DNA from 4 places in the Pseudarthrobacter sp. NIBRBAC000502770 genome. Region 1 is predicted to be linked to each of the others. Evidence: riboswitches for the same ligand, from Rfam matches in the RefSeq annotation. Region 1 holds a riboswitch; each other region holds the start of a gene.
The links. Region 1 has a riboswitch for S-adenosylmethionine ahead of NIBR502770_RS16435 (DUF1737 domain-containing protein). Riboswitches for the same ligand answer to the same signal wherever they lie in the genome.

Region 1 (2,192 bases):
GGGTTGGACGGGGACTCGAAGAAGACGGCGGTGGTGGGCTTGGACAGGGCTTCGCGCCACTGGTCCAGGTCCGGACCGTCCACGAAGACCGTTTCCACACCCCAGCGCGGGAGGATCTCGTTCAGGATCACAAAGCACGAACCGAACAGCGAACGGGCAGCCACCACGCGGTCGCCGGCAGCCAGCAGGGCACCCAGCGCGGTGAACACGGCAGACATGCCCGACGCCGTCGCAAAGCAGGCTTCGGTGCCTTCCAGCAGCCTGAGCCGTTCCTGGAAGGTGGCAACGGACGGGTTGCCGTAGCGGGAGTAGACAAAGCGCTCGTCCTCGCCGGTGAACGCGCGTTCAGCTGCCGCAGCGGATTCGTAGACGAAGCCGGAGTTCAGGAAGATGGCCTCGGACGTTTCCTGGAAGTTGGAGCGGTCCAGGCCGCCGCGGACTGCCTGCGTATCGGGGTTCCAGCCGGGGGCGTCTGGGTTGAAGGTCACTTAGTTCTTTCCGAGGTTGGTGGGGAGGCCGCGGTTCTTCCAGCCGTTGACGGTGCGTTCGCCGTAGCGGTCCGGCTCGCCTTCGAAGCCCTCCAGCACGTTGTAGGCGGTAAAACCGGCCTGGGTGGCGGCAGTTGCAGCCGCGATGGACCGCTGGCCGGAGCGGCAGAGGAAGAGCAGTTCCGCCTGGGGATCCTCCGGCGCCTGCGCCTGGAGGTCCTTGACGAAGTCGGGATTGGGGATGCCGCCGGGGAAGGTCCACTGGATGAACAGGGGATCGTTGTCCGTGGCCTTGGTGTCCGGGATGCCGATGTGGGCCCATTCGCCCTCGGTGCGGACGTCCACCAGGATGGCGCCCTGCTCCAGCTTGGCCCATGCTTCCTGGGGCGTCAGGTCTCCGGCGTAGCTCATGCGTGGCCCTCGCCGTCGAAATCGCCTTCAAGGCCGGCGTCGAGCTGGTCCACCGCTGTGGCGACGGCGGCATCGGCTGAGGCGATGGCGGCCGGAAGGACGATTGCCTGCGCCACGATGACGCTGGTGCCGTTGAAAGTAGCTGCCGGGCTGCCGTGCAGCACGTAGCCGTCGGCGAGTGCGGCGGAGATCCGCTCGCAGAATTCACGGGTGTCCGCGCCGGTTATCAGGCGGTAGGACAGTCTTTCGTCAAGGGCGGGTGCGTCGGACACGACGGATCTCCTTCTCTCACGCTTGCAGCTCGAATCGGTCGATATGCCGAGTATTCACCTGAGGCACCCCGCCGCGAAAGGGAGGGTTGCCGACCGGCAAGTCAGGGCTTGGCGCCGGTACTCATTACTCCCCAAAAACGTAACACCTGCCGCGCCAAGCCGCATCGCCGACGTCGTCATGTTCCGTCATTGAGCTGCCCGCCATGCGGCACGTAGCCTGCTGCGGACCGATAAGGTTCATACCGGGGGCGCCGCCCCGTATCCAGAGCAATGAGTACCGGGGGTCCTTGTCAGCATGCGGGCACACGTATCGCACCACCGCGCCGCCATCCGGCGTAACCGTCCGCGTTCCGCCGCGTCCTTCCTGGCCGCGGTTCTCATCGCCCTCCTGGCAGTGGTGGCCCCGGCAGCCCCGGCGCAGGCGGCCGGCCCCGCGCCGGACAGGGGCAAACCCTGGCTGGGGGCGGTCCTCGAATGGGGTGAGGATACCGCCGCGGGCTTCAGCGACCGGCTGGGCGCAACCCCGGCGCTCTACGGCCATGACATCACCATGCCGTACCGCGAATCCGAGCGGAATGACATCGGGGGCTTCCTGCAGCAGACCGCAGCGAAGGGCGCCCACGCCATGCTCACGGTCAAGCCGTCCGTGCCGCTGGACCAGCTCGGCGCCGCGGAGGCGGAAGCGTTCGCAGCGCAGGTGCGCGACCTGACCGCGGGATTCAAGGGCCAACTGCTGGTCCGCTTTGCCCCCGACATGAACGCCAGCTGGGTGGCCTGGGGCCAGCAGCCGGCTGCGTACCGGCAGGCTTTCCAAGCGGTGTCGGCAGCCTTCAGGAAGGACGACGGCGGCCGGGCCACCATGGTGTGGGCGCCCTACCTGGGGAAGGACTACCCCTTCGACCGGAACAGGAATGCGCCACAGCCGGGAAGCGACGGGTTTTCCCTCCTGGATACAAATGGGGACGGAACCTGGAACGGGAGCGACAGCGCCTATGCCCCGTATTACCCGGGCGACGACGCG
Region 2 (2,192 bases), 910 kb from region 1:
GATGTCCGTGGTGTGCGGGCCGTGCCAGGAACCCCAGCAGACATGCAGCCGGATCTGTTCCTGGGGCAGGTCCCGGAGGGCCCAGTTGGTGGCCTCGACGCGCAGCTGGATGAACTTCAGGTAGTCCTCCAGGCTGGGCTCGGGATTGATCTGGTCCCAGCTCTCGGCCAGGGACGGATCGTCGAGCTGCACGGTGAGGCCGGCGTCGACGATGGCCTTGTATTCCTCCCGCATGGCATCGGCACAGGCGTAGACAAGTTCCTCATCGGACTTGTAGTACTCGTTGGCCACGCGGGCGCACGAGCCGGGAGAGAGGGATGCCACGAAGCCGTCCGACAACCCGGCGGCGGCGAGGCCGGTCTTCAGGTTCTTGATGTCCGATGCCACCAGGTCCTGGCCCGTGTAGGTCAGGGGTCCGGCGATCTTGGGCTGGGTCACGCTCTTGCGGTGGGACAGGATGCCCGAGGACGGGTCGTTGTAGGCCTCGTTGAACGCCTGCCGGTCGCGCCTGTCGGGGAAGGAGGTCAGGACAATGTTGCCGGGGGAGGAGCGGTGCACCTGGGCATCGGCCCAGCGGTCCACATTGGTTGGCTCCAGGCCGCCCAGCCGTGCGAAGGAGTAGTTCCACCAGGCGCCATAGTCCACGGAGTTGGCCATCGTGTGCCCGTATTCGCCGTCGTTGGGAATGTCGATCCCGAGGTCCTTCTGGCGCCGGACCACGTCCACCACGGAGGTTTCCAGGAGGTCCAGGAATTCAGGGGTGACGCCGTCGGTTTCCTTGGCGGCATTGGCCGCGATGAGTTCCGGGGTGCGGGGCAACGATCCGGCGTGGGTGACGCGGATGTGGTCGGTGTTCAGGGGCATGCTGGAATCTTCCTTTCCATCGGTCCTGGCAGTAGCACCTTCGGTCCGGCAGGAATCCTGCTGGACCGTGGTTGCTGCGGCGTCATCGAGCCAGGTCTCTCGGCCGCTCCGGATGGTTCACTCTCACTAAATCGAGAGACCCACCTTGGGGCAAGTCCGTGCCGCTTTATGTCGCGGCCCGCTGCCCGGCTGCTTCCCTGCCCTTGCCCGGCGGGCAGCAGCATACTTACAGACTTTGTCCAGCTTGTTGACAGGTTTCGTTAAGCTTGGTTGGCTGAGGTCACATGCCACCGCCGCAACGGAGCTGGCCGGTGGCGCCCCGATGCACTCGAAAGAGGTAACGCACTGTGAAGAAATCCCTGGCAAATTTCAGGACCCTCGCCGCCTCCGGAGCCCTGGCGCTGGCCGTCGTCGCGGGTCCCGCCCCGCTGGCACACGCTGTGGGCGAAGGCCCCAATTACGACGGCAACGGCCAGATCACCACCTCCAAGCTCGCCACGTACGAACAGATGGTCTCGTTCCTGAAGGACCAGGACGCCCGCCAGCCGGCAATGGAGCTGGAGGTCATCGGGCAAACGGTCAAGGGGCGCGACATCCACCTGGTCAAGTACATTTCGGACCCCGCCAAGCCCACCATTCTGTACCTGACCCAGCAGCACGGCAACGAGCAGCTCACCACCGAGGGCGCCATGGAGTTCATCAAGCACCTGGGGGCCGGTAAATCCGCTGACATCCTCAAAGGCGTGAACATTCTGGTGGTGCCCATGCTCAATGCGGACGGGGCCATGGGGGACGTGAACTTCTCCCTGGAAAACTACCTTGCCAAGGGGGACCGCAACCTCACCCGCTACAACGCCGAGGGCGTGGACCTGAACCGCGACCATGTGGCCAAGGTCCAGCCGGAGACCCAGGCGCTGCACAACAACGTCATGCGCAAGTACCGGATCGACTACATGATCGACCTGCACCACCAGGGCACCCGGGCCGAGCGTGACGGCAAGCTGGTATCCGGCTCCATCCTGTACCCCACCACCCCCAACGCCGACCCCGCCGTCGTCGAAAAATCAAAGCAGCTTGGCGCCGTGGTCTTCAACAACGTCGACTCCACCGGCTGGGGACACCTGGGCAAGTACCAGGGCGGCAGCGCCGAAACCATCAGCCGAAACGGCATCTCCGTGGAGTACGGCATCGCCACCCTGCTCTTCGAGATGCGCGGCATGTCGGACCACTACCTGGACGGCTATGCTCTCGGGCAGCGCAGCAACGGCTACCTGATCAAGCAGACTGTCACCACGCTGACCTCCACGGCCGCAGCCATCGCGGACGGG
Region 3 (2,192 bases), 1.8 Mb from region 1:
GCGCCCGTTCCCTTTGGCCCGTACTTGCGGCCACGCTCGTACCAGGGGCTGGACGGCAGCCCCGCGTAGGCGACGGATTCGACGTCGTCCCTTGCCTCCAGCCAGCGCGCAACCTCCGTGGCGTTCGCAACGTGGCGCTCCACCCGCAGGCTCAAGGTCTCCAGGCCTTGGGAAATCAGGAACGCGTTGAAGGGCGAGACCGCGGAGCCAAGGTCGCGCAGCAACTGCACCCGGGCCTTGAGGATGTAGGAGAGGTTGGCGCCGAGCGCGCCGCCTTCGCCGAGGTCGCGTGCGTAGACCAGGCCGTTATAGGTGGGGTCCGGGGTGTTGAAGCCGGGGTACCGTTCCGGGTCCTTGCCGAAATCGAACCTGCCGGAATCGACGATGACGCCGGCGATGGCCGAGCCATGGCCGCCCAGGTATTTGGTGGCCGAGTGGATGACGATGTCCGCGCCCCACTCCAATGGGCGGATCAGGTAGGGGGTTGAAAGGGTGTTGTCCACGATCAGGGGCACGCCGGCCTGGTGCGCCACTTCGGAGATGCCCTCAATATCAAGGACGTCCTGGCGCGGGTTGGACACCACTTCACCGAAGAAGAGCTTGGTATTGGGCTGCACGGCGTCGCGCCACTGGTCCAGGTTGTCAGGATCAGCCACGAAGGTCACCGAGATGCCGAACTTCTTCAACGTGTGGGCGAACAGGTTGTAGGTTCCGCCGTAAAGACTGGGGCTGGCCACTATATGGTCGCCTGCCTCGGCGATGTTCAGCACTGCGAACGTCTCCGCGGCCTGGCCGGAGCTCAGCAGCAATGCCGCCAGGCCGCCTTCAAGGCTTGCGATCCGTTGCTCGACGGCGTCCTGGGTGGGATTGCCGATGCGGGTGTAGATGGGTGCAAGTTCGGCCAGGGCGAAGCGGTTGGCCGCGCTCTCGGCACTGGGGAACACGAAGGACGTGGTCTGGTAGATGGGAAGGGCGCGGGCTCCGGTGGCGCTGTCAGGCTCCTGGCCGGCATGGATCTGGCGGGTTTCGAAGGACCATCCGTTGGACATCTCAGTCTCCTATGACATGGGCCCGGCATGCTGGGAGCACCACGGGCCGCGCTTGCTCTCCGGCCATTGCCGGACAGCCTGGTCCTCACCCGGGGCACCCCACCGCGGATGGAGGGTTGCCGGCCAGCGAGCCGGGGCTTGGCGCTGGCACTCATGACCTGGGCCCAGTCTAGGAACTTCAATCCGGCCCGGACAGCATTGTGACGAACATGGTCTTGGCGCAGGCCCAGGGGCATTTGGACAGGGACGGCGGCCACCCAAAATGCCAGTAAGGGTACCCTTAGCTGAGAGCCCGATCACAAAGTGCCAAGATGTTCGCATGCGCATGGATCACGTCTCTTACGCCTGTGAACACGATGGCCTCGCGGCCACTACCGAACGTATTGCAACTGCCCTCGGCGTTGAGGCAGTGAAGGGTGGCGTACACCCCCGCTTCGGAACCCGGAATATGATCATCCCCCTGGCGGGCCACAAGTACCTCGAAGTCGTCGAGGTCCTTGACCACCCGGCGTCGGACAAGGCACCGTTCGGGCAGGCAGTGCGTGCCCGCTCCGCTGCCGGTGGCGGCTGGATGGGCTGGTGCGTCGAAGTGGACGACCTCGCCCCCTTCGAGGAACGCCTGGGCCGCGCTGCCGTGAACGGCAACCGCAAGTTCCCGGACGGCCGCGAGCTGGTCTGGAAGCAAATTGGCATCCTGGGCCTCATCGCCGATCCCCAGGTGCCGTACATGCTCAAGTGGGAGGGCGACCCCTCCCTCCACCCGTCCCACGCTTACGAGAGCAACCTCAAGATGAGCTGCCTGACCATCGCCGGTTCCGCCTCGCGCGTCACCGAGTGGCTCGGTGAGCCCGTGGAGAAGCCGCTCGAGGACGTTGCGGTGGAATGGGTGGCCCCGCACGGTACGCCGGGCATCCTCTCGGTCACCTTTGAGACCGCCAACGGAGCCGTCACCATCTGACCCTTCCCATTCCTCCCGGACCACTCCGGGGAGGTCCCCGGGTTGTGCCCGGGCAAACTTCGGCCGCCATTGGGTGGTGACAACGGCGTCACCACCCAATGGCGGCCGAATCCATTTAAGCGGTGGCTGAGGGTCGCGTCTTTTTCTACGCCACGCGTGCTCTTTTTCGCGCCACACATTTGGGC
Region 4 (2,192 bases), 1.3 Mb from region 1:
CCTGGTCGAGTTCGGCGATGACCTGCGTGGCGCGTGCCAGGGTGGCGGCGCCGAGGACGTTCGGTGAGCCTCCTTCGTGGCGGGCCGGGCCGGTGGCCCAGCTGACGCCGTCGAGCCGTGCTTCCTTGACGGCCCCGCCGCCGGCGAGGTGCGGGACGCCGGAATCCAGCCAGTCAGGCCGGCCTACCAGGACACCTGCGCCGAACGGCGCGTACAGCTTGTGGCCGGAAAAGGCGAGGTAGTCGACGTCGTCCGCGCTGATGTCCACCCGGCGGTGCGGCGCGAGCTGGGCCGCGTCCACCACGATCCGGGCGCCGTGCTGGTGGGCCAGCGCGGCCAGGGCCCGGATGGGGAGGATCTCGCCGGTGACGTTGGAGGCGCCGGTGACGGCCAGGAGGCTGACGCCGCCCTGTTCGAGTTCGGCGCGGACGGCCTCAAGGGTGCCGGCGATGGTGTCCGCGGCAACGATGCTGCGGTGCGGGACGCCCTGCCACGGCAGGAGGTTGGCGTGGTGCTCGATGTCCAGGTAGAGGACGTCACCGGCGGTCCGTCCGTCCGTCCGGGGCAGGCAGCCCGCCAGGAGGTTCAGCGAATCGGTGGTGTTCCGGGTGAAGATGACCGAATCGTCCTGCCGGCCGCCCACGAAGTCCCGGACAATGCTGCGTGCGTTCTCGTACACGGAGGTGCTGATCTGGGAGGCGTACCCGGCCCCGCGGTGGACGCTGGCGTAGTAGGGCAGGATCTCGTTGAGGTAGGCGGACACCACGGAGAGTGCAGGGGCCGATGCCCCGTAATCAAGGTTGGCGTACCGCACGTGGCCGCCGGTTATCAATGGTGCTTGGATTTCGGCCCCGGTGACTGCAGCGAGCGGGCGGCCGGCGGCGGCACGGCGTTCGGCAGCAACGGCGGATTCGGTGACGGGTTTGGGGGAGACGGTGGCAGTTGTCACAGAGACCTCACTTGTGTACAGGACTCCGGCGTACGGAATCCGCGCTTGCCGCATCCACTCCGGACCGGCCTGGTCGTCACCCGGGGCACCCCGCCGCGAATGGAGGGTTGCCGGCCAGCAAACCGGGGTTTTGCGCTGGCACTCGTGACCTGCATAAAAGCGTAGGACATGGGGCGGCCAGGCTGGAAGCCGGGCCAATTGTTAAGGGCTTTATTACGCAATATCGAATAAACGACGCCGGACACCTCCTTCTGAAGGTGTCCGGCGTCGCAATATTCGCCCAAGCGGGCAAACCGTGGCAGTTACAGCAGATCGTCCAGGTAAGGGTTGAGACGGTGCAGGACCTCGGAGTGCAGGATCGAGTTGGTGGCCAGCGCGTTCCCGCCGAACGGTCCGTCCTCGCCCTCGAGGGAGGTGAACCGGCCCCCGGCCTCGACCACGATCGGCACCAGCGCAGCCATGTCGTAGAGGTTGAGTTCCGGTTCGCAGGCGATGTCCACGGAGCCCTCTGCCACCATGCAGTACGACCAGAAATCGCCGTATGCCCGGGTCCGCCAGACGTCCTCGGTCAGCCCGAGGAAATCGTCGAGGTTGCCGCGTTCCTTCCAGCCGCTCAGGCTGGAGTAGGAGAGGGAGGCGTCGGAGAGGCTGGACACGTTGGAGACGCGCAGCCGGGTGGCAGCTGCCAAGGACCTGCCCATGTAGGCGCCCATGCCCTTTGCCGCCCACCAGCGCTTGCCGAGGGCCGGGGCGCTGACCACGCCCACCACGGGTTCGCCTTCGTCCACCAGGGCGATCAGGGTGGCCCAGACCGGGACGCCCCTGACAAAGTTCTTGGTCCCGTCAATGGGATCGATGATCCAGCGCCGTGAACCGTGCCCGGTGCTGCCGAACTCCTCGCCCAGGACGGCATCGCGGGGACGGGAGCGGGAGAGCTGGCCGCGGATGGCTTCCTCGGCTGCCTTGTCGGCGTCGGTGACGGGCGTCAGGTCCGGCTTGGTCTCAACGTGGAGGTCCAGGGCCTTGAAGCGGCTCATGGTCTGGTCATCCACGGAGTCGGCCAGGACATGGGCCAGGCGCAGGTCATCGTTGTAGCTCGAAGCGGGTTGGATCATGGTTACAAACTACCGTCTGCGGACGCTTCTGCCGGGAGAACGCGTCAGTTGACGCTGCCGAGCTCCTTGGTTTCCTGTGCTTCCATGCGCGGATCCGTGCCGAGCAGGCGCCGGAGCGACGCCAGGCG

Region 2: linked by a shared signal. The riboswitch ahead of NIBR502770_RS20710 (cobalamin-independent methionine synthase II family protein) and the one ahead of NIBR502770_RS16435 (DUF1737 domain-containing protein) in region 1 are both predicted to bind S-adenosylmethionine.
Region 3: linked by a shared signal. The riboswitch ahead of NIBR502770_RS04060 (bifunctional o-acetylhomoserine/o-acetylserine sulfhydrylase) and the one ahead of NIBR502770_RS16435 (DUF1737 domain-containing protein) in region 1 are both predicted to bind S-adenosylmethionine.
Region 4: linked by a shared signal. The riboswitch ahead of NIBR502770_RS10295 (aminotransferase class V-fold PLP-dependent enzyme) and the one ahead of NIBR502770_RS16435 (DUF1737 domain-containing protein) in region 1 are both predicted to bind S-adenosylmethionine.

What each region holds. Positions count from the first base shown of each region.
Region 1 covers NZ_CP041198.1:3,433,359-3,435,550, reverse strand. Annotated here, with positions in the region: gene NIBR502770_RS16445 (O-succinylhomoserine sulfhydrylase) at 1-488, opposite strand, end outside; gene NIBR502770_RS16440 (rhodanese-like domain-containing protein) at 489-899, opposite strand; gene NIBR502770_RS16435 (DUF1737 domain-containing protein) at 896-1,171, opposite strand; SAM riboswitch class IV at 1,185-1,300, opposite strand; gene opgC (OpgC domain-containing protein) at 1,467-2,192, shown strand, end outside.
Region 2 covers NZ_CP041198.1:4,343,604-4,345,795, forward strand. Annotated here, with positions in the region: gene NIBR502770_RS20710 (cobalamin-independent methionine synthase II family protein) at 1-864, opposite strand, end outside; SAM riboswitch class I at 878-983, opposite strand; gene NIBR502770_RS20715 (M14 family zinc carboxypeptidase) at 1,212-2,192, shown strand, end outside.
Region 3 covers NZ_CP041198.1:824,097-826,288, reverse strand. Annotated here, with positions in the region: gene NIBR502770_RS04060 (bifunctional o-acetylhomoserine/o-acetylserine sulfhydrylase) at 1-1,049, opposite strand, end outside; SAM riboswitch class IV at 1,093-1,208, opposite strand; gene NIBR502770_RS04055 (VOC family protein) at 1,369-2,007, shown strand.
Region 4 covers NZ_CP041198.1:2,150,292-2,152,483, reverse strand. Annotated here, with positions in the region: gene NIBR502770_RS10295 (aminotransferase class V-fold PLP-dependent enzyme) at 1-949, opposite strand, end outside; SAM riboswitch class IV at 986-1,099, opposite strand; gene hisN (histidinol-phosphatase) at 1,252-2,064, opposite strand; gene rsgA (ribosome small subunit-dependent GTPase A) at 2,109-2,192, opposite strand, start outside.